4 regions of the Paenibacillus sp. FSL K6-2859 genome follow, and region 1 is predicted to be linked to each of the others. Evidence: predicted binding sites of a transcription regulator. Region 1 holds the regulator's gene; each other region holds the start of a gene.
The links. Region 1 encodes Rex, which represses fermentation and respiration genes when NADH is low (regulators of the CRP and FNR family bind a similar motif). Its sites were predicted from a motif close to TTGTGAAATATTTCACAA; they were not measured.

Region 1 (5,980 bases):
CTGGCAAGCATTTAGGCATGCATATGAAGCATTTCACGGTGGCACATACACTATCGCGTCTTTATAAGGATAGTCGAAATGGCCAACTTCCTACGCTTCGCCAAATGCTTCAGTCATCAGGCAGTGAGGAAGCTTCTGAATGGAGCGGAGTGATCGATAGAATCTATCCGGACCTGCTTACCATAAAAGAAACCTGGGATCTGCTTAGTGATAAACTATTCAGCCTCTTGCCGGAACGCAGCGATGCAGCAGCGGGAGAAGCTGGCCAGTTAGTCATGCGGCTACTTCCTACCCGTAAACCGAAAGATTGGGATGAATTGGTTGCTTTAGAGAATACTATGAATCTGACATTAAGCGAAATTATCCGTAAAGGTGATAAAATGCTTAATGAAATGCGAGATCAAGAAGGTCAATCTTCCTCAGATAGTCTAGTTACCGATATTAGCGGCTTATTTAAGGATTTAGCTTCAATACGTGAGCAAGTACGGTTTTTTATGGGATTAAACGATGAGAATGTAGTATATTGGCTGGAGGCGAATGGAAATTATCGCAGTAAATCGCTACAGCTGTATGCCGTTCCTGTTGATGTCAGTACTCAGCTTAAGGAGCTGTTTTTCGACAAAAAGAAAAGTATCGTGCTAACTTCGGCGACACTCTCTGTTGATAAATCGTTCCAGTTTATGATTGATAATCTCGGACTTAATGAAGCTGCGGAAGAGGGGCGTCTGATGACATCACTCCTGCCTTCTCCTTTTAAGTATCGGGAGCAGGCGCTGTTAGTTATTCCACGGGATTTCCCTAGTGTGAAGGGCAGTGTGGGCGATGCCCGATTTGTTGATACACTCGTACAATCACTAGCAGAAGCAGCGACTACAACACGCGGGCGGATGCTTGTCCTGTTTACTTCTTACAAGATGCTACGCCAGGTTTACGATCCTTTGAAAGAGGCTCTAGCCTCACAAGAGATCACGGTGCTGGGTCAAGGCGTGGAGGGGGGCAGCCGTAGCAAGCTGATCCGCCGTTTTCAGGACAGTGCAGCCTCTGTACTGTTAGGAACAAGCAGTTTTTGGGAGGGTGTTGATATTCCGGGTGAAGCATTAACATGCTTGGCCATCGTGAGGCTCCCGTTTCAACCGCCAAACCATCCCCTAGCGGAAGCGAAGTCTGAGTTATTACAAGCCCAGAAAAAGAATCCGTTCATGAAGTTGTCTGTTCCTCAGGCGGTTATTCGCTTTAAGCAAGGATTTGGAAGGCTGGTGCGGACAGCGCAAGATCGGGGTATTGTTATTGTGTATGACACCAGGGTGATCGAATCTCACTATGGGAAATATTTCCTCTATTCGTTGCCTGGCCCAAAAATGGAGCATATGCTTACGGATCAAATGGTTCCTCGTATAGCGGAGTGGTTGGAAGACGGAGGCGTTTCTTAAAAAGAACGTCATCGATCATATTAATCACTCTACAATGAAGGGCGGTATAAGAATACCGCTCTTCATTGAGACGAGGTACACGAATTAGTATAAGGTTAGTAAAGAATATTACTTACATTAGGAGGTAAATTATGAAATCGGAAAAAATATCAGAAGCCGTTGTTCGCAGACTTCCTGTGTACTTACGTTTCCTAAATGATCTACAGAAACGTGAAATATTAACCGTTTCCTCTCAAGAGCTAGGACAGAAACTTGATTTGAATCCCGCTCAAATTCGCAAAGATTTAGCTTATTTTGGAGATTTCGGCAGAAAAGGTATCGGGTATGACGTAACTTATCTTATTGAGAAAATCCGTCATATTCTGAAGCTGGATCAACAACTGAATGTGGCTTTAGTGGGTGCCGGTAACCTTGGACATGCATTATCTAATTATAATGCTTATTTGAAAGATACTATGAAGATTACCGCTATATTTGATTCCTATGCGCCTAAGGTAGGGCGGAAAATCAACTCACTTACCGTTCAACCGATGGAGGAGCTTGGTCAGACGGTTCGTGAGCAAGGTATTCGAATTGGGATAATTACAGTACCTGATTCAGAAGCGCAGAATGTAGCGGATATTCTCATTGAGTCTGGCATTGAGGCGATTTTAAATTTTGCACCAGTGATTCTAAAAACACCATCGAATATCCGGGTTCATGCTGCTGATTTTACAACAGATTTGCAAAGCCTTGCTTATTATTTGAAGGATGGAAAGGAAGAAAGCAGAAATGAAGAGCAATAAAACGATTATCAAGGGCGGGCGTTTTCTTACTCCGGGAACGGATGAGCCGGTTCTTAGTGGATATATGACTATTGAAGATGATTTGATCACTTACATAGGAAAAGAAGAGCCTTTAATAGAAGACGATGTGCAAGTTGTTGATGGCAGTCGTCTGTTGTTTATGCCAGGTCTGGTAAACACGCATGGCCATGCCGCAATGTCATTGCTTCGTGGTTATGGAGATGACTTAGCGCTTCAGGTGTGGCTTCAGGAGAAGATGTGGCCGATGGAAGAGAAGTTCACCGGAGAAGATGTATACTGGGGAACCTCCTTGTCTGTACTTGAAATGCTGAAAGGTGGCACTACAACCTTCCTGGATATGTATGATCATATGGACCGAGTAGCGGAGGTCGTCGAATTATCAGGTATTCGTTCCGTATTAATGAGAGGCGTAATCGGTCTATGTCCAGAAGAAGTACAAAATCAGAAGCTTGCGGAAGCGGTTTCTTTTGCGCGTAACTGGCATGGTAAGGCTGAAGGTAGAATTACGACAATGATCTCGCCACATGCCCCATATACATGCCCACCAGACTTCTTTGTTAAGTTTGTGCAGGCGGCTCATGATTTGAATTTACCGATGCATACCCATATGTCCGAAACGAAACGCGAAGTGGAGCAGAATGTGGTGGATTACGGACTGCGGCCAGTAGCGCATTTAGAGAAGCTTGGAATGTTCACACGTCCGTCTATAATCGCTCATGGTGTTCATTTGAATGATGAAGAGATCGAGATACTGGCTCGTCATGATGTAGGTGTATCCCATAACCCTGGAAGCAATCTTAAGCTGGCTAGTGGAGTTGCTCGAGTTACGGATCTTCTAAAGGCCGGAGTGAAGGTGTCACTGGGTACAGATGGAGCGGCAAGTAATAATAATTTGGATATGTTTGAAGAAATGCGTCTTGCAGCACTCATCCATAAAGGTGTAAGTGGTGATCCTACGGCTGTTCCGGCTCCGGAAGCTCTACGTATGGCTACGGAGTATGGCGCGAAGTCTATCTTTTTAAATGATGTGGGTAGACTCGCTGTAGGTATGAAAGCTGACTTTATTGCTATTGATATAGACCAGCCGCATTTGCTCCCACACACAGATCTGTTGTCTCACGCTGTTTATTCTGCCAGTGCCAAGGATGTTGAGCATGTATGGGTGAATGGTAAACAGGTTGTTAAACATGGACAATGTGTAACGCTAGATGAGGAAGCCATCCGTCGTAAGGCGCAAGAAGCCTTTGATGGACTGCTAAAACGATAGTCTAAATCATAACAAATAACTGAAAGGCTGTGACTTTCTGCAATTGCAAAGTTACAGCCTTTTGTGTTTCTGATCATTAGATCATTGAACGAGATATGAAACTTTGGATAAACACACGGGTGTGTTATATAATCAAAAAAGATATATTACTAGAAAGGGAGCTGTACCTTGAAGAAAAGGAAAAAATGGATCCTCCTGGGGTCAGTTCTGATTCTGCTCCTTCTGTTCGGACTCATCCAGTTCTATGCTTATATTATGAAAGATCAATGGAACGAGCGAGATATCGCTAAGGATGTCGCCAAAACCAGCGCGGGTCTAACAGAGGTAACTAAAGCACAGAAATCCGTGTGGGATGAAAATGCAGTCTACTGGGTCTTAACAGGGAAGAATGAATCCGGGACTGAGTTGATGGTTTGGGTACGCTTTACTGTAGATGGGAAGTTTGCCGAAGGCGCCGACGCAGTATTCGCCGAGGAACTAAGTAAAGGGACCTCTGAAGAAAAAATGCGTAGTCTTATAAAAGCCGATCTCCCGGATATTAGCATTGAACGGTTGTTACCGGGGGTGTATAACGGAGAGTATGCTTGGCAGCTTTTTTATAAACAAAGCGGTCGGTATTATTATCAATTTTATCGGTTCTCAGATGGGGCTCGAATGGGTGAAGGATACAGTTTACCTAGCCGCTAAGTTAAACAAAATTACTTTAGGAGAAACAAGCGGACTATTTATGGTTCGCTTGTTTTTATATAACATATTAGATTGATACACTAAAAGTATACGTAATGTGATATACTATAAGAGTAGTTTTTTTATATTGTCGTCAAAGCCGCATACGAAAATAGGCCTGTTCATTAGAGATAAAGGCCTGTTTTTGTCGAAATAAATCAATATTTTTGATGAAATGGAAATATTTAAAAAATAAAATTTTAAATATATTCACACTTTTTATCATTTTCGTATATACACCTGTGATATACTACTGTTTGTAATTAGAAGAGTAGTAGTAGAACGTTAGGCTCTGATGAGCATTAACGGCTGTGATTTTGGATCATCCTGTTTATCGTTTTGTCATCTTTGAGAGGAGGACGTTTCTTGAAATTACGTCTTGTACCTGTACTGATAACGTCTCTACTGTCCGCTACGCTATTATTCGGAGGATTCTTTTTATATCGTCAGTTTGCTTTACAGGAACCACTCCAAAAGATAGTATCAGGCTATGAAGGAGTGAATACTTCACATATTAGTATTAACCGTGATGAGGTCACTTTGAAACTTGAATTACAGCCGGGCACGAATTTACGTGATCTGGTATCGTATGTTTCCAAAGAAGGAAAATCAGTGATTGAGGGACGTAAACTTAAACTGGATGTGGAGCAAAACTCCAGTGAATTATTGGATAATTACTGGGATAAAGCGTTGTTCTCTGTAGCTGAAGCGATGGAGAGCCGTAAATATACTCTTATACCTGCTGAACTTGATAGATTGAAAGAGCAGAATACCGACTATAAAGATGTGATAGCAACAACTGAAATCGACGACACAAACGTGTATGTAAGCTTGAGCAACGGGAAAGAAAGCAAATTTATAATTTTACCACGCAAACCTGCGACCTTGGGGGTATGGAATAATGCCTAAATACCTTAAAGAAATTTTAATCGGATTTATTCCTGTACTGTTTATTTTCATGGCTTTTTTAGGTATTAATATATTCCCTATAGTTATAGCAGCTGGGATGCTTACTGCACTACTTATCATTGCTCATTTACGTGGCGGGCTTACGGTGAACGCCGGTGCTGGAAAGAAACGCAAGAAGGAAGGACCTTCAAAACTCACTTTTGAAGAAATTGGTGGGCAAGACAATGCAAAGCAGGAGCTCCGTGAAGCACTCGATTTCTTGATCCGGCATGAGGAAATCAGTAAATTTGGGATTCGTCCTTTGAAAGGGATTCTGCTTACAGGCCCTCCAGGAACAGGTAAGACCCTTATGGCTAGAGCGGCAGCCCATTATACAAACTCAGTATTCGTAGCTGCATCAGGCAGTGAATTTGTGGAAATGTATGTAGGTGTCGGTGCTGGCCGTATTCGTGACTTGTTTAAGGATGCACGTACCCGTGCTGCTAAAGAGAACAAACAAAGCGCTATTATTTTCATAGACGAAATTGACGTAATTGGCGGTAAGCGTGAAGGTGGGCAGCAGCGTGAATATGATCAGACCTTAAATCAACTGCTGACCGAGATGGATGGTATTTATAATAACGAAACACCGCGTATTTTACTGGTAGCTGCAACAAACCGTAAAGAGATGCTGGATTCGGCATTGCTACGTCCAGGACGGTTTGATCGTCATATACAAGTGGATATGCCTGACAAGAAGGGCCGCAAATCGATTCTAGAATTGCATGCTAAGAATAAACCTCTTCATGAAGAAGTGAGTCTCGACAAAATCGCAGAAGAAGCCTATGGCTTTTCCGGCGCTC
Region 2 (5,980 bases), 4.2 Mb from region 1:
CCTGATGCAGGAACGATCCGCATGAACGGCAAGGTCGTTACAGGTCAACGTGGTGAAATCAGTTATATGCCGCAGCAGCCCGCGCTTTTCCCTTGGCGTACGATTGAGGATAATGTGCTGCTCGCCGGGGAAATCAAAGGTGCTCTGCAGGATGGAGCTCGTGAAGAAGCGCGCCAGTGGCTCGAAAAGGTTGGCTTGAGCGGGTTTGAACAGGCTTACCCGCATATGCTGTCTGGGGGGATGCAGCAGCGTGCGGCTTTTCTCAGAGCATTGCTAGCTCCGCAGGAGTTGATGCTGCTCGATGAGCCTTTCAGCGCATTGGATGCCCTAACTCGCAGTGAAATGCAGCGTTGGCTGCTCGAACTGTGGGAGGAGAATCGCCGCTCTGTGCTGTTCATCACCCACAACATCGAAGAAGCGTTGCTGCTCTCGAATCGTATTTATGTATTCTCGGGCCGCCCCGGCTCCATCCTACATACTGTTGACGTGCCATTTCCACGGCCACGCCGCGATGAGATTACGGATTCCCCGGAATTCCTTAAGCTCAAACGCCAGCTGTCACAGTGGATGCGCGAAGAACAGGCTAAGAGCGGGAAGTAGCTTTTTGAATAGAGGTCACTCTACTCACTTTAAACAAGAGATTAAACAAAGAACCGCCCGGGCTTCAATTAGCCCAAGCGGTTCTTTTGTTTTAATCAGAATAGCAGTTAAATCTTATTGTGCTTGTACAAACTCAGCAGATTTAATCCCTGCTTGACGGCCGAAAATAATGATTTCTGCTACAGAGTTACCGCCGATCCGGTTTTGACCGTGCAATCCACCTGTAACTTCACCAGCCGCATACAGGCCAGGAATAGCAGCGCCGTCTTTATTTAATACCTCTGTATTCGTATTGATCTTCACGCCGCCCATGGTGTAGTGAATCCCTGGGGCGATCTTAATAGCGTAGTAAGGACCAACGGACAAATCATTGTCCATCCCGGTTGTTCTGCCGAATTCAGCATCGTTCTTGTTCTTTACTGCGCTGTTCCAAGTATCAAGTGTCGCTTTTAGCTTATCGGCTGGAACACCGATTTCTTTCGCCAATGCTTCGATGGTATCCGCTTGGATTACGAAGCCCATTTTGTCATATTGTTCAATTGCTTTTACGCGTGATTTAACGCCGGAATCAAAGACAAGCGTTGCCGCTTTTTCAGGAAGTGCATTGATCGCTTCGGTAACTTTATCACGTGTAGTCAATTCGTTTACAAACCGTGTGCCTTCGCTGTTCACGAGGATAGATCCTTCACCGCGAACGGCTTCCCCGATCAGATAAGATTTATCTTGTTGAACTGTTGGGTGAACTTGAATTTGATCCATATCGACAGTAGTTCCGCCAAGTGCCTCGATCATCTTGATGCCGTCGCCTGTACTACCGATTTGGTTAGTCGTAACGTATCCTTCCAGATCAGGTCTAACTTTTGATATCATATCCATGTTGGATCCAAAACCACCTGTTGTTACAACAACTGCCTTCGCTGTAATGGTTTTTTCATCAGCTTGATTAAAGAGTACTTTGACGCCGTTGGCCTTACCGTCTTTTTGAGTAATTTCTTTAACATCAGCGTTCACAAACAGTGGAATTTCTTTTTCTTGTACGTTTCTAACCAATCCTTTGACAAGGTATTGGCCTACCGCAGATCCATCTTCTGGACGGTGGGTGCGTTTTTCGCTCATGCCGCCTGTGATTGTAATATTGTTCAGCTTGATTCCGATCGAATCCAACCAATCGATCGCACTTGCGGAATTGTCAACGAAGAAACGAAGCATCTCTTTATCATTCGTGTCATGACCGCCTTTTAGCGTCTCTTCATAAAACTTATCATTGCTATCTTCAATGCTTTGCTCTTTTTGAAATTTCGTTTGGGAAGCGTTCATCCCTGAGGAGGATTTACTTGTATTCCCACCTGCAACCGGCATTTTTTCTAAAATAACCGGATTCAAGCCCTTAGCCTTAGCTTCCAGTGCAGCAGACATTCCCGCACCACCAGCACCGACAATAACGATATCATAATTATCTTTTAATTGATCCAGTGGTGTGTAACTAGCTTCTGATGCACCTGATACGGCTTCAGCTTTATCATTTTTGGCCGTCTCATTTACCTTACTTTTGTTCTCATTGCCATTACTATTACCTGCGCTGTTGCTATTACTGTTACCGCAGCCTGCGATTACGAGCATGACAGAGAGAATGAGAATGAGAGCAGTACTTGTTGTCTTCTTCATCTTTATAACGCCCATTTGTGAATGTTTTCACATTTATGATAACGCAAGGATGCTGTTTTGTGAAGGTTTTTTAGTAATTAGTTATACTTACTGTTACATTTTCATGAATATTTTCATTTAAATTTTCATAAAAATTCTTGCTTTCTATATCCGCAACTTACTACTCAAAAAAAGCCACCCTTTTCAGGGCGGCCATCTGCCTTATTTTCTAGTCACTTATGGTATATAAGCAATAACTTCAATTTCTACGAGCCCATCCTTAGGCAGACGTGCTACTTCAACTGCGCTGCGAGCAGGATATGGCTGAGCAAAAAACCTTCCATAAATCTCATTTACCTTAAGAAAATCATTCATATCCTTTAGGAAAACGGTCGTCTTTATTACCTGGTCCATGCTTGTACGCGCCGCTTCCAGTATGGCTTTGACATTCAGCAACGACTGTTCCGTCTGTTCCTCAACCGTAGCAGGAAAAGTCCCACTAACCGGGTCTAGTCCGAGTTGTCCTGAAGTATATAGGACGTTCCCAAGCTTTACAGCTTGAGAATAAGGTCCAATTGCACCTGGTGCATCCGTTGTTATTACAGTTTCTTTATGCATATTTTTCATTTTAAAAGACTCCTTTATCCAACTTGTTCATTAGTTTTACCGTCATATTCCTTTAGCATTTCTGCCTGTTGCTCTGGCGTTAACTTCGCGATACCAAATCCCGTGAAGCCCCATATCGTCGCAAAGATTATTCCTGTCCAACAGAGAACAGCCCAAGGTAAATAGTCTAACGTTGCAACACCCAGCGTTCCCGCCATATAAGCACCTGCAGCTGTCCAAGGCAGAATAGGCTCGGTAATCGCCGCTGAATCCTCGATCGTACGTCCCAAATTCTTCGGATGCAAGCCCCGACGGATATATGCTTCACGCAGCATTTCACCTGGCATTAAGATGGATACCTGACCATTACTTGTAACCCCGATCATCGTAAGACCTGTAACAATGGTTGCTACGATCATTGAACCTGTGGAATGGACGAACTTCAAAAGCTTATTAACAATCAATTCCAAGGATTTCGTCAGAGATATGGTTCCAGCAAACGTGATTGCACAGAAGCAAATGAGAAGTGTACCCATCATGGAGTTCATTCCGCCACGATTTAGGAGACGGGGTACATCTTCAATAATGTTAGCAGAATCAAATCCAGCTACGTGAACCATAGAAATATTAAATCCATTAACAACAGAAGATACGACCTCATTCAACGTAAATCCCTGAAATACAAGTGCGTTGGCCATAGCGAACATGGAAGAGATCAGCATGACTGGGATGGTCGGCTTCTTCGTAATAGAACCATACAAGATGATTAGTACAGGTACTAATAGCAGCAGATTAAAGTCGTAAATGGTATCTAATGTTCCCATGATCGTTCCAACCTTTTCTGGAACAATAGCACCGGCAGCATCTGTGTTTAGGCCTGTGATAATAAAGACAACGCTTGCAACGATAAACGAAGGAAGTGTGGTATATAGTAAATGTCCAATATGCTCATAAAGATTGACACCTGTTGCTAACGCAGCAATATTCGTTGTATCTGAAAGCGGTGACAATTTATCACCAAAATAAGCACCTGCAACAACAGCACCAGCTACGGCTGCTAGGTTCGCATCCATACCCGCGCCAACACCCATAAAGGCGACCCCGATCGTTCCCGCTGACCCCCAAGACGTGCCCGTACAAAGTGAAACGGCAGCTGTCGCAATAAATGCGGTGATAAGCAGAAATTGTGGATTAATGATATTCAATCCATAATAAATCATCATGGGGATCGTTCCACCAACCATCCATGCCCCAATCATAAAACCAACCATGATCAGAATAAGAATGGCAGGCATCGTTTTCGCGATCTTGCCAGCGATAGATTCTAGTATGTCGTTATAGCTATAACCAAGAATAATCGCGATAATACCAGCAACAACCGCAGAGGTAATGATAAGTGGTTCAGGTGGTAATTCAAACAACACGTACCCTAAACTAAGTAACACAATCATTGTAATAATCGGTAATAGTGCTAAGAACATCGTCGGCTGTTTCTTGACTCTTGGTGATTCTGATTTGGACATGGTTATTTTCCCCCTTGATACGGATCTGAGAAAGGCTACTAATGAGGTATTTCAAGGTCATTGATAAAGTATTTTTTATTATTTCAAATTTTTTAATGGATAGGCTTGGTACAGCCGATGAAATGCTTCTTGCAACAAAGGCAGTGGCGTTGCAATATTTAAGCGGATAAAGCCTTCTCCTGATGCTCCAAAACCTGTCCCAAAGCTCACGCTAACCTTCGCATCCGACTCGATCCACTGCTTTAGCTCTGCTTCGTTGGTACTGATTGCCCTACAATCCACCCATAACAGATAGGTTCCTTCTGACTCGATCACGCGAAGTTCAGGCATAGATTCAGCTATATATGCTTTCACCCAAGCGATATTGGCTGTGATATACCCTCGTAATTCTTCCAGCCATTCATCGCATTCCGTATAAGCCACTTCTAATGCAGGTACTGCAAAAAAGGTGGGGTTATGACAGCCCGCTTGCTGTAAACAACGTCTGAATTTCTCCCGCAACTGGTCATTCGGAATCACGATGTTAGCAATTTCAAGGCTTGCAAGATTGAAGGTCTTCCCTGGGGAAGTACAGATAAAGGATCGCTGCTCAGCCTCGGTCGATATCTTCCCGATTATCGTATGCTCATGACCTTCATGGATAAAATCGGCATGAATATCATCCGATACAATATAAGCATCATACTTTGTACACAAGCTAACGATTCGTTCTAGTTCAGCTCGTGTCCATACCCGTCCAACCGGATTATGCGGTGAGATGAGCAGTACAATTTTAACCCCTGCTTGCATCCGCAACTCCATATCAGCAAAATCGATCTCATAACGCCCGTTCACTTCACGAAGTGGACTTTCCACTAATACGCGGTTATTTAGTTCTACCGATTTAGCAACCGGCTGATAGGCTGGCGTATGGATTAACACTTGATCACCGGGTTGAGTGAAGTTCTGAATGATCAGAGAAACCGCTTGCACAATACGAGGGCAAAACACGATCCATTCTTGCGGAACCTCCCAATCGTAAGCTTTTTTAATCCATCCCTGAACTGCCTCATAATAAGGTGGAAAAGGATCGGTATATCCATATATGCCATGCTTCGCCATCTCCGTTACTCGCTCTATCACCTGTGGAGGGGCTTGAAGATCCATATCCGCAACGGAAAGCGCTATCATTTCTCTGCCCAACACTTGCGCCATACCATCCCATTTCGCGCAATTGGTCCCATATCGGCTAACAACCTTATCAAAATCTATTGTCATCTAGCCCACTTCCTCTCTTGAGAGTATTGTTTATTCTCACTTAATTTTTTGCAAATAACGATAAACGGTTGGCTCAGATATCATCAAGGACTTAGCGACTTGAGAAACTCCACCTTTAAGTAGAAACACACCCTGCTCGTTAAGTACTTTCACAAGTTCAATCTTCTCCTGCGAGGACAATCGCTCAGCCGGGACATTAATTTTACCGAGCACCGAATCAATCATGTGCTGGAGCAGATCATCAACGTTTCCTTGTAAATACTCTTCCGTCTGCTTCTCTACAACCTCTTGTTGTGGTATTAACGGTACTGGTGGAAGTGTTGATCCTCCTTGCAAAATGTTTTGTATCC
Region 3 (5,980 bases), 3.9 Mb from region 1:
GATCCGGTCCGGATTGGCTTGTGCTGATTTGCTCTTCGAACCAGTACATACCTACAAGCTCGAGGTTAGCGTAACCTCTTGCTTCCCATCTCGATTTGACTTGCTGCAGCCACCATTGAACTGCTTTTTCACGGTTCGCAAGGGCTTTCTCTTTGCCAACGGAATCATTGAAGCTCAGCGATTCTCCACCTTGTTCAACAGCTCCGAAATTAGTGATCGATTCACCTGGATCCGGAATCATGAGGACAACCTTTTCCTTCACGCCAGACTCGTTCAACGCATCGGATACTTCCTTAGCCGCTTCGTTTAACGCATCCATATCGCCGCCTGCCGCAAAGGTTTTATCCAGATACCATTTCCAATCTTCCAGATAAGCCCGCCCGCCGAAATCACGACCTGGATTTGGAGAGTTAATGCCAAGATACAGGACGCCGTCGAAGAGTCGATCCTTAATTTTGCCGTCCTTATCGACATAACTAATGTTCGGAATGATCCGTTCTTTCGTCCAGATGCCTAGGTCATTCGCATATTGCCCGTTATACAAAAGTCCAAGATGCTCGATACCCGCTGTCGCTTCGCCTGCCGCCAAGAATTTCGGCGTTTGCGTTGGAACAGCTACGGCTCCGGCAACTTTGCCGTCTTCACCGAGGATTTCAATCTCATCCACGAAGGTCATTGCACGCGTATGCATGGTGAATGTCACTTTCACATAGCGAGCATACGCGATCTTCGCATCTGGGCCGATCGCTTTAATGCCGTCCTTGCTGCCATCCCACACATAGGTCTCCGTGTATTTGCCGTCATTCCACAGCTTCTGCGTGGCATTGTCTTTGAGCAGTCCCCAGTTCACCTTGTCATCGGAGACGTACATCGATACCGTGAGTGGCACGAGTACATTGTTCGTTGGCCAATCTTCGAGGAAATTGGCTTTAATACCCGCGATGGATTTCTTCGCCCCCAAATCAAACACAACTTCGCGTGTCTTACTCAAATGATGTCCAACCCATGCTGCGTCGGATCTATCGCTTGCCCCATATATACCATCCGTAAGTGTGTTGCCTTCATCCGGATAAGAAGCTTCCGGCTCTTGCGACCACTCATAAGATAAGCCCGCTGCAAGATTGTGATAAACCGCCCCATACACTGACGCAATAACACCCTCCGTACCCGCTCCCGGCAGGTCTGATGGATTCGTCACCTCGCCCGGCGGGTTCGCTGGTGTCTGTTCCTCTGTCTGTGTAGGCGGCAGCGCCTCTTCTGCTTGCGCAATCGGCATCACCGTTACGATCATGATCGCGACCATGACGAGAGCTACCCATTTTCTACTCCTCTTCATATCGTACGAACTCCCTTCTGATTCTTGAGTCAAGAAACATCAATCTCCTAAATGGTATGCTTCCATTTCAACTTACCTCGATGCTCCTTCCTCCCTTCCGAGATTCCGACACGTCATAGAAGCTTATAACATATGTCAATGTCCTTAAAGTAACATTATGAAAAGTGGCCTTTCTTTCAAATAGATAATTAATGACATTGGGTATACACTTGTTGACATGAAGGCCTTCACGTCGCGTTTTTATAGGTATAAAGATAGCGCTCACCTCCTTAGGTCCTACCTATTTTCTATCAATGTCCTCTAAGCAATCCGCAAATAAAAAACGCAACCCCTCGAGGTTGCGTCGTGTTTATATATGGTGGTGCCTAATTGCTGCGGCGTCCTACTAAATTGATGCCCTATCCATAACCGAACGGATGCTTCTTGTACTCTAAGGGGCTTGAGCCGACTCTATTTTTGAACACACGACTAAAATAGTACTGGCTCTTATACCCTACCTTCACGGCCAGATCCCCGATTTTGATATTCGGCATTACGTCATCCAGAATCTCCTTCGCCTTCGATATCCGAAGCTCGGTGACATAGTCAAGGAATGAAGCACCGATTTCTTGCTTCATACGCTTGCTAAGATAGGTTTGGTTGATATGAAATAGCGCTGCTACTCGAGTAATAGACAGCTCCGGATCCTGATAATGACTGTCAATATACTCGGTCACTTTTTGGATAAGCACTGTTCCATCCCCTGTATACCCGGGAAGCTCACGCTCCTTATCCACCCTGCTTTCATGTGAATGTAAAGGATATTTTGCCTGAAGATGCTCATCCATCCGATGAAGCAGCTTGTTCAGATCACTCTTCGGCACAGGTTTCAACACATAATCGAATGCTTGCAGTTGCACGGCTTGACGCGCATATTCAAAGTTATCGTAGCCGCTGATGATGACAATTAGAACCGACGGGCAGCGTTCGCGCAATATATTTATCAGATCGAGTCCATTCATATTCGGCATGTTGATGTCCACAAGACATACATGTGGTGGGGCTTCCTCCACCATTTTCAATGCTTCGTTTGCACTTTTCGCTTCTCCTGCAACTTCAAAAAGATACGAACTCTCCTCAATGTATTGTCGCAAGCCTTTGCGAATGATCGTTTCATCATCGACGATGACAATCTTCCACATCTTCATTCCCCTCCCCTTCCAAAGGTATTCGAATGACCATAACGGTAATGCCATCTTCGCTCTTTACTGCAAGACCATATGGCACCCCGTAAGCTAGTCGAATGCGATGGTTTACACTGTATAGTCCAAAGCCTATGGCAGAACGATCATATTTATCATCAAGAAGGGCTTGATTCATCTGATCAAGCCTCTCTTCAGGAATCATAACCCCATTATTTTTAACCTTAATGACCAAATAATCGACCTGTTTATATGCTGAAATCGAAATTTTGCACTTTTGATCCCCAAGTGGCTTAATCCCGTGATAAATCGCATTTTCCACCAACGGCTGCAGCATGAAGCGAACGACTTGGCACTGAGCAAGCTTTTCATCATATCGAAGCTCGTAGTCCAGAATCTCCTCATATCGCACGCCTTGAATATGAAGATAACTCTCGACATGGTACAACTCCTGATCAAGCAGAATGTAGGGACTGCCTGTGCCAAGCCCTAATCGGAAATATGCGCTAAGCGCTTCCACCATCTCCACCACATTGTCTGCTCCATGTTCCGTTGCCATCCACTGGATCGTATCCACTGTGTTGTATAAAAAGTGAGGCTTGATCTGCTCATGAATCAGTCTGAGTTCCATCTCCTTTCGGTCCTGCTCCACAGCGTATAATTGAACAAGCATGTCATTGAAGCTTCGCCCAAGATCGCCGATCTCATCCGAGCGCGTAACATCTGCCCGTATGGTTTGGTTCCCGTTCTGCACATTTTCCATTACCTGGCGAAGCGACTGAATGGGACGAATAATGGATGAAGCAAGCAGCATCAGAAAGACGATAAACGCACTACCGATAAGAACGCCTACCAGCAATGCAGTCCGCTGGGTTTTGATCACCGCTAGCGATAGACTTGAATTCGGCACTTCGAGTACGAGCTTCCAGCCTTCCACATTTTGAATTGGAGCCTCAAATACACTCATGTTCTTCTTATCTGCTGCATCCTCCGCTCCATCTCCTTCACCCAGCTCTCTGCAATCGATGATAAGCTGGCCTGACTGGTCATATAGCATTACATCTTGAGCAATCTCCTTCATCTTCTTGACGGAGACGGCTGCGGCAATATAAGCTACCTCATCATTCACCGATGGATTCACACGATAGAGAATGACGACGATTTCAGCTGCATTCGCTTTGGATACGATCGGATTGCTCACCACATAATTGGAATCTGAATTTAGCAGTAGTTTTCGATAGTAGGGTCGGTTTAGTATCGAAAAAGGCTTGTCCCTTGCTGACCAGGAATTTCCGTGAATATCCACCACGCGTATGGATTCGTACTCTACTTGCTTTTTCGCCTCGAACTTATTGATCTCTTGCAGCAATTCATCCCGTGTCCAATGATGGTCCGAAGCTAGAGAAGCAAGCATGTCTATCTCACCGATGCGCTGATTAAACCAATAATCGATCTGGTCACTGCGTGCAGTAACCACTTGCTGCGTTAAGTTCTTATTCAAAGGGACAACCGTATGGTTCATCTCAAAATATATTGTTACAAGCAGTGCAACGAACAGCAGCAAGAAGCAGCCTCCTGCGATTAACGTAATTTTTAAGTGAATTGTTTTCATTGTAATCATAGCCCTTCACAATATCCGTTTCTTACATGCCCGAAAAAGACAAAAAAACGCTAATCTGTGCAAATACATAATGCTGTACTAAATCTATAATAGGTCTTGTGCATATTTTCACATGAAATAACATTCATGTCTAGGCTAGAGATAAAGGATTTGCCTAGCAAATCTTCCTCTCCCTAGTGTATGTAACCAATTCACAACAGAATGAAGGAGATATTATGCGAACTCACACGAAAAAGCTGTTATCTATTCTACTAGTCCTCAGTCTTATGTTCATGCTTGCTGCCTGCGGCGGTAAAGAGGCAGCACCCGCTGCAGATGCAAACGGAGTTCAAGTCTTTGAAGGAGTTGGGCAAGGTAAACATGGCGATATTAAAGTACAAGTTTCCTTATTAGATAACAAGATCACTGACATTAAAGTAACAGAGCATAAGGAAAATGAAGTACTTGCAGAGCCTGTTTATACGCAGCTCAAGCAAGATGTCATGACAACTAACAGCGCAAAAGTTGATGCCATTAGCGGATCTACGGCTACAAGCAAAGGATATCTCGAAGCCATTCAAGATGCAATTACGAAGTCTGGACTTACTCTTGTCGCTGGCGCTGCAGTCAGTAAAAGCAAAGACAAAGAAGAAGTAGACCAAACCTATGATGTTGTCGTCATCGGTGCCGGAGGTGCTGGCTTTAGTGCGGCTATCGAAGCGAACAGCGCTGGAGCTAATGTAGTTCTGCTCGAGAAAATGCCAGCTGTTGGCGGCAACACATTGATCTCCGGTGGTGAGATGAATGCGCCGGACAACTGGGTTGAACGTGCTCTTGGCATCACTGATGACACGGCTGACTTGTTCTATGATGATACGATGAAAGGCGGAGACAACCTCGGGGATCCTAAGATGGTTCGTATTCTTGCCGACAATGCACTAGCATCTGCCGAATGGCTGCGCGATGATATCAAGGTAGAGTTCTTACCTGATCATCTGTTCCAATTTGGAGGCCATTCCAGAAAACGTGCGTTGATTCCTGTAGGTCATACAGGTTCTGAATTGATTACCAAGTTAAAAGCCAAAACAGACGCTGACCAAATCACGATCAAAACGAATATGAAAGCCGAAACCTTGCTGAAGGACGAAAGCGGCAAAGTAACCGGTGTAACTGCGACTTCGGGTACTGGCGACAAGATCACCTTCCATGCGAACAAAGGCGTCATCATCGCTACCGGTGGTTTTGGATCCAATGTAGAGATGCGTAAAAAGTATAACCCTAAAATGGATGAAAAATATATGTCTACCGATACACCAGGATCTACAGGTGACGGTATCGTTATGGCAGAAACGATTGGCGCCAAACTGACAAACATGGAGAATATTCAAACGTATCCAATCTGTAATCCTGAGACAGGTGTTATTTCCCTGGTTGCAGACTCCCGCTTCGATGGTGCGATCCTGATTAACCAAGAAGGCAAGCGCTTCGTTGAGGAATTAGAACGTCGTGACGTTATTTCTAAAGCAATTCTTGCCCAAACGGGCGGATATACGTATCAATTATGGAATCAAGGCATTGAGGATATCGGTAAAACGATCGAAGTTCATCAAGACGAATACGATCAACTCGTTAAACAAGGCTTGCTCTTTAAAGCCGATACGATTGAAGAGGCGGCTGATTTCTTCAAAATTGACGTGAACACTTTGAAAGAAACAATTAATAAAGTAAATGATTTTGCGAAAACAGGTAAAGACCTTGATTTCAAACATCGCGGTGGATTGAAATCTCTTGAAAAAGGCCCTTACTACATCGAAAAAGCTGTACCATCCGTTCACCATACAATGGGCGGATTGGTGATCGACG
Region 4 (5,980 bases), 160 kb from region 1:
ACATACCCTGATCAAGATAAGGCTTTGCTAACAACGCCGATACAAAACTAATCCCATAACCGGCAATCACGGCTTGAATAACCTCATTTACTCCATTAAATTGCAGTTCGATCTTCGGTTGTTGTACCTTTCTTTCTTCACATAATTGTACAATTCTCTCTCTGGCTGCACTACCTTCCTCCCTCATAATAAATGCCTCAGCCATCACTTCCTCAAAACTAACCTCCTGCTTGGCTAAAGAATGATTTGAAGAAACTACGAACACATACTCGTCCTTGTACAACTCCCGATGTTCGAACACCCCTGTATGATGAGAAGGAAACGCCATATCACTATAAATCGCCACGTCCGCTTCAAAGTTATTTAATTGTTCCATGACTTCATGAGAATTAGCAGTAGAGATCTGAATTTTAACCTCCGGAAAAGATTGCTTGAATAATGATGCCCACCGGGGGATGAGTATACTTGTGGCCAGATAATTACCTGCAATCCGAATATGGCCTGCAGGAAATTTATGATAATCCTCAATTATCTGCTGTACCTGTTCACCCATCACAAATAACTTTTCAAGTGGTTCGATCAGTTTTTCCCCAATCGGTGTTAACACCATTCTCTTTCCTATGACCTCTAATAATACGATATTATTCTCCCGTTCAAATTTGCGGATCTGCGCTGATATAGCGGGTTGACTTATGTGCAAACGTTCGGAGGCTTTGGTCACACTCCCTGTTATCGCAACATAATAAAACAATTTTAATACATGATAGTTCATCCTGATTTCTTCCTAACTATATAAAATAAAATCATATTTAACGGATGTTCGGCCTTCTTACTATAACTATACATTATGGATATTAACTATTATATATTGTTTATTTATAATTATTTATCTTATACTTACAACTATTCAAAAGGGAGGTTTCGTTAATGAAAAAGACAGTATTATTTCTAACCCGGCACGGGCAGACTGAATGGAATTTGCAGAAAAGAATGCAAGGACATCAAAATTCAGCGTTAACAACCTTGGGTGAACAGCAAGCGGAATGGTTGAGAGAACGTTTGGAAGGTGAGAATTTAGGAGCCATTTATTCTAGTATTAGTCCAAGAGCATTGCATACTGCGCAGATTTTACGAGGAAATCGGAGTTTACCGATTCAACAGCAAGCTTCTTTAATGGAAATTAACATGGGCATTTGGGAAGGAATGAACACAGATCAGATTGAACAAGAATATCCTTTACAGTACACCCATTTTTTCACCAGACCTGATCTTTTTATTCCACTAGCCCCAGGGGAGACCTATAGTCAGCTTGAACAAAGAGTAACGCCGACTATTGAGCGTATCATTAACGATAATGAAGGACATGAGGTACTTATTGTCACGCATCGGATGACCCTGAAAGTCATTATGGCTCATTTTCTCAATAAATCACTGCAGGAATTAGGGGAACTACCGGATATTCTCTCTACAGCATTGTGTAAAGTAACCTTAACTGACAACAATACAACCATCGATCTGTACGGCGATACTTCACATTATCAATGAAGCCTTCTCAAAAATAAAAAAGGAAACTCCAATTTAAATGAGGTTCCCTTTTTAGAATTCAATTTTAAATTTCCACACTTTTGATTGTAAAGCTGCGGACCTTCATCCATTTTCCTGAAATAAACTCGTCAATTGTTTTCTTCTTCGGTCTAACACAAAAACGATGCTTGCTCCCTTTATCAAAACCAACCGCTTCAAAAATCAGGCCGTCACCTATTTGCTCCTTAAAGAACACTTGCTTAAGTCCCAATCTATTTAACATTTCAAGCTTTACACTTTCGATATATGTGCGTGAATACTCCTTAGACATATGTGTTCCTCCTAGTAGTGGTAGTAATATTATAAGTTCAATATTAAGAAAATCAACTAAAGTTCATATAAACGAAAAGAAAAAAGCCAACCCATAGTTTATGGATTGGCTTCTACTGTATAAGTTAATTACGAAATTATTTAACTTCTGTTGTTCCAGTCACTTTTCCATCAATCTTTGCAGATGCTTTCAGATCCTCACTTGTGAAGTAAAGATTACCATCAATCGTTGCGGTTTCAGGTAGAGTAAAACCTTTCGCTTCTACATAAACATCGCCTTTAATCGTTCCGCCTTCAACTTTCAAATTCTCACTTTGTACTGTAAACTTTGGTACGGTTAGTGTATAAGTAGCAGTGATCTTGTGATCAGCATCTTGCGAATAAAGGGCAATCTTACGGTAGATGTCGCCATCAGCCGCGCCTTTATCATGGAATTCTCCAGCTACAACAACCTCTTCTGGAATCGTTACATCATTTAGAATCGCAACAATCCAGTTTCCATCTTTGCTAACAGCCTTAGTAAATGCATCTGCTTGATTGACAATCGATGCTGTAGTGACAGCATCTGTCTGCTCAGCAGCCGGAGCCGTAGTTGCCGCCGAATTGGTTGCTTTATCCTCATTTGCTCCACAACCTGCCAATACTGCTACCGAAACCCCAGCCACTAAAATCATTTTAAATAGTCTCATTTTCGTTTCCCCCTAATTTTGATTATAAATTAATTATATATTAAAATTCTTAATAATTAAGTGAATGATTTCACAAATTTGTGTCAGTATCTAAAGCGGTTTCACAACTCTCCCGCTTCCCGTTTAAAATTCGTTCCCATGAGTCACACCTCTTCTCGCTGACTGATTTAGGTTCTTAAATCTATTTACCCAAATTATAAAAATGAACACATAAATCATTTTCTTCTTGGTATAAAGTCACTCGTTGACTCTTCTCAAGTTTTAGTGATAATATTTGGAAATAAATATCTCAGCAAGGGAGAAGTTTACTGGTGAAAAAGACTACAATGAAGGACATCGCGCTACGAGCAAATGTCTCCGTTGCAACTGTGAGCTATGTTCTGAACCGCGTCAATAACCAAACCATTCCTGAGAAAACCCGCAATCAAATTCTGTTACTGGCTGAAGAGCTTCATTACATTCCAAACCTAGCAGCTCGTTCGCTAGCTAATAAAAAAACGGGATTAATAGGAATACTTATCAATAAGTCTGCTTATATGCCCCCTTGGAAACTCTATGCCCAGTTCACATTTATCCGTACTTTGGAACAGCGTTTAACGGATGCCGGATATCATACGATGTTATACTCTCTTGGTACCGACCATCCTTCACTGGATATCATCGTCGAAAGAAAACTCGAAGCCGTCTTTCTGATTGATGTCCGCGAGGAATCCTTCTATTCGATTTCCAAGCATTTTGTAGAAGGGATTCCCTTAATTTTGATCGGCAGCATGATTGAAGATAAGCTGTTTAAGCAAGTTCTTTACAATTATCGTTCAGCTCTACAAAAGATAATGCCGGAGGATCTTTCACAGGTTTGTTTAATTATGGAGAGCTTCAATAACACCCTGCTCACTCACTTTATCCAAGACAGTCTTCCTTTACCTGAGAAAGCAATATTCAAAGTTCAAAATATGGAGGAATTGAATACAATTTTATCGGAGGGGATTTACAAAGAGGCCATAGTTATTAATGAGTTTATCGGAAGTTGTGTTGAAAAATCCGGGGTATTCACACGTCTTTCTGTTCTATGTACCTGTAATTGCCCAGAAATGCTTGGAGAAGACGTTCAGAAATTCATATTCACTGGGGATAAATCAGCCACTGCCTTTGAACTAATGCAGGAGTTATTACATCGTCCTGACTACTCCAAACAAGAGAATAATCGTTATTTTGTTGATTAATTTTTTTTCGATATTCACTTAAGCGTTTAAGTTGAGAGGAGAGTTACCATGACAGATCCTGTATTAGGAAAACATGCATCCACCACTGCTCAATCCTATCCAACTCTTTGGGGAAACCGGAGATTTATGCTGCTACTCAGCTCGTATTCCATTTCCTTGTTTGGAAATACCTTTCACAGCATTGCTTTAAGTTTATGGGTACTTCAGACCACCGGAAGCGCTAAAATGATTGCCATTATTACGATAATCAATTTATTGCTCAGTTCTTTCCTCGGATCGATAGGAGGCACACTCGCAGATCGGATCAATCGCAGAACCATTATGTTAATCACTGATTTGATAAGCTGCGGTCTAGCAGTTACGCTTGCTTTAGCCATTTCCATGTCTTCTACATCATTCATTATCGTGGCCATATTAACGGGACTTACGACAGTCTCAGCATTATTCCAATCCCCTGCGTATCAAGCTTCAATTACCACTGTAGTTGGAAAAGAACATGTACAAAAAGCAGTCGGGATTCTGAACCTGTCAGAGAATGTCTTTCGGACGATTGGGTATTCCGCTGGAGGTATTTTTGTAGCGAGTTTTGGAGCGGCAGATGCCATATTATTTGATGGAGCTACATTTTTCGTTTCCTTTCTACTAGTTCTTACTGTCCGCTCCCTTCCACTCCCAAACCGAGTGAATACCGGACCTAAAGAAGAAAGAAAATTTACACAGGATCTTGCGGATGGCGTTCGTTATATTTGGAGATACCCCTTCGCCCGGGCAATAATCATCATGCTCCCCACACTTACTTTGTTCTTTATGCCTTCACTGATGCTAACGCAAGTTATGGCCGTCAAAGTATGGAATTCTAGTCCCTTTCAGTTTGGACTCATGGAAGCCTGCATTCCTCTAGGTTATATGATTGGTTCCAGCATGATCTTGTTTCTCGGCTCCAAATTAAAGAATCGCGGCTTCTTTATCATGACTGGACTGCTGTGTCTGGGTCCCCTGTACCTCCTATTATCGTTCGTCACTACTGCTACCTTAGCCATTCCCATCATTCTTCTAATTGGCTTTATGTTCTCATTCTGTACATTGCTGATAAATACAATCCTCAGACTGGAAGTTTCGGAGGATATACAAGGTAGAGTCTTCGGTGTACTTGGCTCCATTATGAGTGTAGCACCCTCACTTGGTCTTACAGCTGTTTCATTCCTGTCCGATCACTTCAGTCCAGCCCCTGTCATGGGTTCCATCGGAGTCCTGCTACTACTGTTTGCTTTATTAACCTTGACCAAGTTAAAGGTGATTCGTAATTATAAGTAATTTTAGAACATATCTTATGACCGTTATCGCCCGTTTTCCCTAATAACGCGTCTATTATGAAGCTCGATCAGTAATTGAACAACTATAATGATCAATAAGAAGATTCCCACGACACCTGTTAAAAATGGATAAATTAGAGGGGAAAATACACTTGGATAACTTTTAGTAATATCCGAATAGTAGCCCATACCCATAAGTGATGTAACCGAGAACTCGATCAGCTTCACCCCTAGATGATTGTTACTTCTTTGAGCATAACTCAGCACCTTTTCTTCTATACTGCCATCATGTGAGATCGTGATTATTTTCCATTTTCTCTTTTCCATCGGCTGACTATCATCTGTAAGTCTTTGGACTATACTAATTTCTTTCTCATCAGTCTTTCGATCCTTTACAGTAAGGATATCTATCCATGAGAAATATCTGCTTCCTCGTTCCCGATTAGACAACCATATTTCATCAGGGGTTGAGATTTTTTGACCATTTAATAAAAACTGAACTTTCACAATATCTCCAGGCGGGACATTCTCCTCTTCATCCCAAATTGTCAATTCTGCTTTCCTGCCTGTATGTTCTTCCTCAATCTTAATATGCTTATCATCAACCGTTAGTTCTTGAACGTTTAACGTGTTATATCCTTTTTCAGCATGGTTGATCTCATAACGCTGATTGATTTGATCTGAAATCATATACTCACGGATATAGTTGAACAATGGGCTGAAAGAAATCGCTAAGAAGAACAATGAAATTGTCGATAAAACAATCTTTTTGTTCATAACCAACCCTTGGGAGTAATCGCCAGCTTAAAATTTTGCCTTGAGCCACCTTCAGGACCCTCCGGTTCCTTATCCTGCAGAGGAACAAAACCAAACTTCTGATAAAATCTTCTAGCAGGTTGAC

Region 2: the regulator Rex is predicted to act here: its motif matches at 2,281-2,298, upstream of MHB64_RS02165 (flavocytochrome c).
Region 3: the regulator Rex is predicted to act here: its motif matches at 4,235-4,252, upstream of MHB64_RS03450 (flavocytochrome c).
Region 4: the regulator Rex is predicted to act here: its motif matches at 2,602-2,619, upstream of MHB64_RS20375 (polymer-forming cytoskeletal protein).

What each region holds. Positions count from the first base shown of each region.
Region 1 covers NZ_JBBOYU010000001.1:4,709,994-4,715,973, reverse strand. The annotation lists gene dinG (ATP-dependent DNA helicase DinG) at 1-1,430, shown strand, start outside; gene MHB64_RS21075 (redox-sensing transcriptional repressor Rex) at 1,562-2,215, shown strand; gene MHB64_RS21070 (amidohydrolase) at 2,202-3,503, shown strand; gene MHB64_RS21065 (cell wall elongation regulator TseB-like domain-containing protein) at 3,672-4,190, shown strand; gene MHB64_RS21060 (hypothetical protein) at 4,596-5,138, shown strand; gene MHB64_RS21055 (AAA family ATPase) at 5,131-5,980, shown strand, end outside.
Region 2 covers NZ_JBBOYU010000001.1:483,727-489,706, reverse strand. The annotation lists gene MHB64_RS02170 (ABC transporter ATP-binding protein) at 1-600, shown strand, start outside; gene MHB64_RS02165 (flavocytochrome c) at 715-2,265, opposite strand; gene MHB64_RS02160 (RidA family protein) at 2,482-2,871, opposite strand; gene nhaC (Na+/H+ antiporter NhaC) at 2,886-4,373, opposite strand; gene MHB64_RS02150 (MalY/PatB family protein) at 4,452-5,630, opposite strand; gene MHB64_RS02145 (helix-turn-helix transcriptional regulator) at 5,667-5,980, opposite strand, start outside.
Region 3 covers NZ_JBBOYU010000001.1:780,338-786,317, reverse strand. The annotation lists gene MHB64_RS03465 (DUF4855 domain-containing protein) at 1-1,336, opposite strand, end outside; gene MHB64_RS03460 (response regulator transcription factor) at 1,735-2,517, opposite strand; gene MHB64_RS03455 (sensor histidine kinase) at 2,492-4,138, opposite strand; gene MHB64_RS03450 (flavocytochrome c) at 4,354-5,980, shown strand, end outside.
Region 4 covers NZ_JBBOYU010000001.1:4,553,928-4,559,907, forward strand. The annotation lists gene MHB64_RS20360 (LysR family transcriptional regulator) at 1-772, opposite strand, end outside; gene MHB64_RS20365 (histidine phosphatase family protein) at 928-1,545, shown strand; gene MHB64_RS20370 (hypothetical protein) at 1,610-1,855, opposite strand; gene MHB64_RS20375 (polymer-forming cytoskeletal protein) at 1,992-2,543, opposite strand; gene MHB64_RS20380 (LacI family DNA-binding transcriptional regulator) at 2,855-3,766, shown strand; gene MHB64_RS20385 (MFS transporter) at 3,815-5,080, shown strand; gene MHB64_RS20390 (hypothetical protein) at 5,104-5,856, opposite strand; gene MHB64_RS20395 (GNAT family N-acetyltransferase) at 5,853-5,980, opposite strand, start outside.